DNA from 3 places in the Pseudomonas sp. P9_2 genome. Region 2 is predicted to be linked to each of the others. Evidence: predicted binding sites of a transcription regulator. Region 2 holds the regulator's gene; each other region holds the start of a gene.
The links. The regulator sigma-54, encoded in region 2, starts transcription at its own class of promoters, with help from an activator protein. The targets are predictions, from matches to a motif close to ANTGGCATNNANNTTGCTNT.
Positions count from the first base shown of each region.

Region 1: QMK52_RS20975 (circularly permuted type 2 ATP-grasp protein) is a predicted target of sigma-54. The motif match lies at 1,431-1,450, and genes of this name have one in related genera.
Region 3: flgB (flagellar basal body rod protein FlgB) is a predicted target of sigma-54. The motif match lies at 860-879, and genes of this name have one in related genera.

Region 1 is NZ_CP125376.1:4,706,601-4,708,869, forward strand. Features, by position in the region: gene QMK52_RS20975 (circularly permuted type 2 ATP-grasp protein) at 1-1,260, opposite strand, end outside; gene QMK52_RS20980 (hypothetical protein) at 1,683-2,228, shown strand.
Region 2 is NZ_CP125376.1:623,299-625,567, forward strand. Features, by position in the region: gene lptB (LPS export ABC transporter ATP-binding protein) at 1-367, shown strand, start outside; gene QMK52_RS02685 (RNA polymerase factor sigma-54) at 551-2,044, shown strand; gene hpf (ribosome hibernation-promoting factor, HPF/YfiA family) at 2,120-2,269, shown strand, end outside.
Region 3 is NZ_CP125376.1:3,170,782-3,173,050, forward strand. Features, by position in the region: gene cheR (protein-glutamate O-methyltransferase CheR) at 1-613, shown strand, start outside; gene flgB (flagellar basal body rod protein FlgB) at 922-1,329, shown strand; gene flgC (flagellar basal body rod protein FlgC) at 1,333-1,776, shown strand; gene flgD (flagellar hook assembly protein FlgD) at 1,793-2,269, shown strand, end outside.

The DNA of each region.
Region 1 (2,269 bases), 2.1 Mb from region 2:
CCGGGGCGCGATGCCGTTTTCGACAAAGGTCGGGCAGGTGGACAGGCTCAGGGTCGGTTGGGCGATGTAAGCGTGGGGACGCGCCTTGATGCGCTGGCGAAAATCTTCGATCTCGGCTGCGCTGGAGGCGGGGCCCACCAACATGCCGTAGCCGCCGGAACCCTGGGTTTCCTTGACCACCAGTTGCTCCAGGTTGGCCAGCACATGGGACAGTTCATCGGGCTTGCGGCACTGGAAGGTCGGCACGTTTTGCAGCACCGGCTCCTCGTCCAGATAGAAGCGGATCATCGCCGGCACATAGGGGTAGATCGACTTGTCGTCAGCCACCCCGGTGCCGATCGCGTTGGCGAGCACCACATTACCCGCGCAGTAGGCCGCCACCAGGCCGGGTACGCCGAGCATTGACTTGGGGTTGAACGCCTCGGGGTCAAGGAAGGCGTCGTCGATGCGCCGGTAGATCACGTCTACCGCCTTGGGGCCATCGGTGGTGCGCATGAATACCTTGAGGTCGTGCACGAACAAATCGGCGCCTTCGACCAACTCAACGCCCATTTCCCGCGCCAGGAACGCGTGTTCGAAAAAAGCGCTGTTGAAGCGCCCAGGGGTCAATACCACCACATTGGGGTTATCGAGGCGGCTGGCGCTTTTCAAGGTCTTGAGCAGCAGGTTGGGGTAGTGGTCCACCGGTGCAATGCGTTGCTTGGCGAACACTTCCGGGAACAGGCGCATCATCATCTTGCGGTCTTCGAGCATGTAGCTCACGCCGCTGGGGGTACGCAGGTTGTCTTCGAGCACGTAATAGGTGCCGTCGCCGTCGCGTACCAGGTCGACACCGGAGATGTGCGAGTAAATGTCGCGGTGCAGGTCCAGGCCGACCATCGCCTTCTGATAGCCCTCGTTGCCCAGCACCTGTTCTGCCGGAATGATCCCGGCCTTGATAATGCGCTGGTCGTGGTAGATGTCGGCGAGGAACATATTCAGTGCGTTGACCCGCTGGATACAGCCGCGCTCGATCAGGCTCCACTCACTGGCGGGGATGCTGCGGGGGATGATGTCGAAGGGAATCAGGCGTTCGGTGTCTTGCTCGTCTCCATACAGGGTGAAGGTGATCCCGGCGCGATGGAACAGCAAATCGGCTTCACGGCGACGCTGGGCCAGCAGTTCCGGCGGCGTGTTGGCCAGCCAGCGGGAAAAATCCTGATAGTGGGCACGGCATACGCCGTTTGCGTCATTCATTTCATCGAAGAAAGTTCGAGCCATTCCAGTACCTTGTCAGTGCCGAGGATTTCCTGGGTGGCACTGCCGCTTAAAAACGCATGTTCTTATGAGCCCGTGGCTGAGGGTGCCAACAGGCCTGGTCCTTACTTTCTTATGGAGTCGGCTGGGTCGCGGGGTAACGAATGCTCCTGTTTTCGGGTAGATGAATGGATAAAGCAAGGGATGTGCCGGAACGCACACAAGGTGGCGATTAGCTGTGGCGAGCGAGCTTGCACGCGCTGGAGTGCGCAGCGCTCGCGCTTTTGTGGGGGCCGCTGCGCAGCCCAGCGCGAGCAAGCTCGCTCGCCACAGAAGCGGGCTCACCACAAGGGGGCAGAGGGCGCCCTGACTTGGTGCATAAGAAACTTGAACTTCATCCATGCCCGATTCTTCTAATGAGTCCCGTCACTTTGTGGAGCATCGTTGTGCCCCGAATCATCTCCCCAAACACGCCGGAAGCGGCCCTGACCGACCATAGCGAACACAACGCCAAGATCTTCGGCTCGCCCAAGGATCGCCTCGACTTCTACCGGCGCGAGATCCAGTACGAAACCAGCATCTTGGCCAACCGCACCGACGCTTACCTCACTGCGCAATCGTTTCTGGTGATCGCCTTCGTGTCCGGCATGGGCAACCTCAACCCGGAATGGGGCAAGCTGTTCACGCTTGTGGTACCGGTGATCCTCGCCGCGCTGGGTATTCTCAGCTCGCTCAACGCCTGGCCTGGCATACGCGCGGCCTACCAGATCATTGATCACTGGCACTACAAGCAAAGCGAATTGCTGCGCAGCGAGCCGGTGATGGGCCTGGCCTACGATGAATCGCCGCTGTTTTCCGAAATGGAGTCCAGTCACAAGGGCTATCGCAAGTCGTTGCTGTTTTCCATGCGCGCGCCGTGGTTGTTCATGGTGTTCTGGCTGGTGTTGGGCATCTATGCGTTTTATATCCAGGTGGACAATCCACTGCGCTGAGCAATCGGACGGAACTTCACTGGGGCACGTGGCGCCTTAGC
Region 2 (2,269 bases):
CCTGTTGCAGGAGTTCCACATCAACCATATTCGCGACAACCTCGGCATGAGCCTGTCCGGTGGTGAGCGCCGCCGCGTGGAAATCGCCCGCGCCCTGGCCACCGCACCGAAGTTCATCCTGCTGGATGAGCCGTTTGCCGGCGTTGACCCGATTTCGGTCGGCGATATCAAGCAGATCATTCACCACCTCAAGGCCAAGGGTATTGGCGTGCTGATCACCGACCACAACGTCCGTGAGACGCTGGATATCTGTGAAACCGCCTATATCGTCAACGATGGTCAGTTGATTGCTGAAGGCGACGCCGAGACCATCCTGGCCAATGAACTGGTCAAGGAAGTTTACCTGGGTCACGAGTTCCGCCTGTAGACGGAGTGGTATCGCGCCTTTCGCCGGAGCGCGCAGGAGTCAATAGAAACCTTGGTTTTTTTATTGTTACCGCGCTCTAGGCAAAGGCCCTGATATCAGGCATATAATTTGCTTATGTTGGCGCTCACGCGCCCTGTCGTGGATGGCGCATTGCGCCGGCGAATAAGGTGTTAAGCCCCTGCCATGAAACCATCGCTAGTCCTGAGAATGGGCCAGCAGCTGACGATGACACCGCAGCTGCAACAGGCCATCCGCCTGCTCCAATTGTCGACCCTGGACCTGCAGCAGGAAATCCAGGAGGCCCTGGAGTCCAATCCGATGCTCGAACGCCAGGAAGAAGGCGACGACTTCGACAATGCCGACCCACTGGCCGACAACATCGAGCAAAAACCCAATCCCGACGTGCAGGAACCCTCCTACCAGGAAACCGCCCCTACGGTGGACAACCTGGAAGAAGGCGAATGGAACGAACGCATTCCCAACGAGCTTCCCGTGGATACCGCATGGGAAGACGTGTACCAGACCAGCGCCAGCAGCCTGCCGAGCAATGATGATGACGAGTGGGACTTCACCACCCGCACCTCGGCTGGCGAGAGCCTGCAGAGCCACTTGCTGTGGCAACTCAACCTGGCGCCGATGTCGGACACTGATCGCCTGATCGCGGTTACCCTCATCGATTGCATCAATAACCAGGGTTACCTGGACGAAACCCTCGACGAGATCCTCGAAGCCTTCGACCCGGAACTGGACATCGAGCTGGACGAAATCGAAGCCGTCCTGCACCGCATCCAGCAATTCGAGCCCGCCGGCATCGGCGCCCGCACGCTCAGCGAGTGCCTGCTGCTGCAACTGCGCCAGTTGCCTGCCAAGACGCCATGGCTCGCCGAGGCCCAGCGCCTGGTCAGCGACTACATCGATCTGCTGGGTAGCCGCGACTACAGCCAGTTGATGCGCCGCATGAAGCTCAAGGAAGACGACTTGCGCCAGGTCATCGAGCTGGTGCAAAGCCTCAACCCGCGCCCCGGTTCGCAGATTGAATCCAGCGAAGCCGAATACGTGGTTCCCGACGTGATCGTGCGCAAGGACAACGAGCGCTGGCTGGTGGAGTTGAACCAGGAATCGGTGCCACGCCTGCGGGTCAACCCGCAATACGCAGGTTTTGTGCGCCGCGCCGATACCAGCGCCGACAATACCTTCATGCGCAACCAGTTGCAGGAAGCGCGGTGGTTCATCAAAAGCCTGCAAAGCCGCAACGAAACCCTGATGAAAGTCGCCACCCAGATCGTCGAGCACCAGCGCGGGTTCCTGGAATACGGCGACGAAGCCATGAAGCCGCTGGTGCTGCACGATATCGCCGAAGCGGTAGGCATGCATGAATCGACAATTTCCCGGGTAACCACGCAAAAATTCATGCATACCCCCCGTGGTATTTATGAGCTGAAATACTTTTTCTCCAGTCACGTCAGCACCTCCGAAGGCGGCGAATGCTCGTCCACGGCGATCCGCGCGATCATCAAAAAACTGGTTGCCGCGGAAAATCAGAAAAAGCCGTTGAGTGACAGCAAGATCGCTGGTTTACTGGAGGCACAAGGCATTCAGGTCGCCCGTCGAACCGTCGCCAAGTACCGCGAGTCCCTTGGGATCGCGCCTTCCAGCGAGCGTAAGCGGTTGATGTGACGGGCGGGCCACAGCGTTCCAGTGGTGGGTATTCCTGCCCACCGCTTTATGCACTGGCAACGAAGGAGAAGCTGTATGCAAGTCAACATCAGTGGACACCAGCTGGAAGTCACCAAGCCCCTGCGTGAATACACCGAGAGCAAGCTGAACAAGCTTGCGGGGCATTTTGACAAGATCACCAACGTGCAGGTCATCATGGAGGTCGATAAGCTCAAGCAGAAAATC
Region 3 (2,269 bases), 2.5 Mb from region 2:
CAACGAAACCCTGTGGTTTCGCGATACCTACCCCTTTGAAGTGCTCAAGAACAAAGTGTTGCCGGAAGCCATCAAGGCCAGCCCGGGCCAGCGCCTGCGCATCTGGTCGGCGGCCTGTTCGTCGGGGCAGGAACCCTACTCGATCTCGATGTCCATCGACGAGTTCGAGCGAACCAACATGGGCCAGTTGAAAGCCGGCGCGCAAATTGTTGCTACCGACTTGTCCGGCACCATGCTTACCAACTGCAAGACCGGTGAGTACGACAGCCTGGCCCTGGGCCGCGGTTTATCCCAGGAGCGCCTGCAGCGTTACTTCGACCCCAAAGGCGCCGGGCGCTGGGCGATCAAGGCACCGATCAAGAACCGCGTGGAGTTTCGCTCGTTCAACCTGCTCGACAGCTACGCCAGCCTGGGCAAGTTCGACATGGTGTTCTGCCGCAACGTGCTGATCTATTTCTCGGCCGAAGTGAAGAAAGACATCCTGCTGCGCATCCACGGCACGCTCAAGCGCGGCGGTTACCTGTTCCTCGGCGCTTCCGAAGCCTTGAATGGCCTGCCGGACCATTACCAGATGGTGCAGTGCAGCCCGGGGATCATCTACCAGGCCAAGTAAGTCGCACGCAGTTAAAGTGTGGGAGGGGGCTTGCTCCCGATAGCGGTGGTTCAGTTGATGTCTTTATCACTGATACACCGCTATCGGGAGCGAGCCCCCTCCCACATTTGTTTCTGCGGCAACGTTGAAGAAAGCGGCAACTCCCCATTGCCGCTTTACTGGCGCCACGCGGAAACCCGTTGCCGCTTTTCTGGCATAGTCGCCGGCACCTACCCTCGAAACCCTTGATATACGGGCTCCTGAAAGACTGGCACGCACCTTGCTATAACCCTGCTAACGAACAGCAGGTCAGCCTAAAGGTTTCCGCCATGAGCATCAGCTTCGATAAAGCGCTCGGTATCCATGAACAAGCCCTGGGCTTTCGCGCCCAGCGTGCCGAAGTCCTGGCCAATAACATTGCCAACGCCGATACCCCGAACTACAAGGCTCGGGACCTGGACTTCTCTGCCGTGCTCGCCGCACAGCAAGACAAGACCAGGAACGGCACCTTCGCCTTGAACATGACCAACAGCCGTCATATCGAAGCGCAAGGCCTGAGCAAGGGTGACGAGTCGTTGCTGTATCGCACGCCGATGCAGCCGTCGATCGACCAGAACACCGTCGACGCGCAGTTGGAGCAATCGAACTACGCCGAGAACTCGGTGAATTTCCAGGCCAGCTTTACCCTGCTCAACAGCAAATTCAAAGGGCTGATGTCAGCCCTGCGTGGAGAATAAGCCATGTCCCTGTCCAGTGTTTTCAATATTGCCGGCAGTGGCATGAGCGCGCAGACCACGCGTTTGAACACCGTCGCCAGTAACATCGCCAACGCCGAGACCGTCTCTTCGAGCATTGACCAGACTTACCGTGCCCGTCACCCGGTGTTTGCCACCATGTTCCAGGGTGGCCAGGCCGGTGGCAGCGATTCGTTGTTCCAGAACCAGGACGCAGCCGGCTCCGGCGTGCAGGTGCTGGGTGTGGTCGAAGACCAGAGCAACCTGGAGGCCCGTTACGAGCCCAACCATCCGGCCGCGAACGAAAAGGGTTACGTCTACTACCCCAACGTCAACGTGGTCGAGGAAATGGCTGACATGATCTCCGCCAGTCGTTCGTTCCAGACCAATGCGGAAATGATGAACACCGCCAAAGCCATGATGCAGAAGGTCCTGACCCTGGGTCAGTAATAAGGGGCGCCAAATAATGGCCATCGTTGATACGTCAAACAACACGGCAGTCCAGGACCTGTTCAATTCCAAGGTCAAGGACGCTTCGAACAATGTCTCGAATGTTTCCAAAGCAGCCACTGGCAACCAGGCGTTGGGCAAGGACGCATTCCTGCAGTTACTGGTAACCCAGCTGAAAAACCAGAACCCGCTGTCGCCCCAGGACAACGGCGCGTTCGTGGCCCAACTTGCCCAGTTCAGCAGCCTGGAAGGCATCAACACCCTGAACGACTCGGTGAATAACATCTCCAGCAACTTCAGCTCTTCGCAAGCGCTGCAGGCTTCATCGCTGGTGGGGCGGTCGATCATTATCCAGACCGACAAAGCCATGGTTGATACCAGCAAGAGCATGAACGGTTCGGTAGAGGTGCCATCGGCGGTGGGCAACGTTTCCGTCAAAATCACCGACAAGGACGGCAACGTCGTGCGCACCGTGGATATGGGCGCGCAGAGT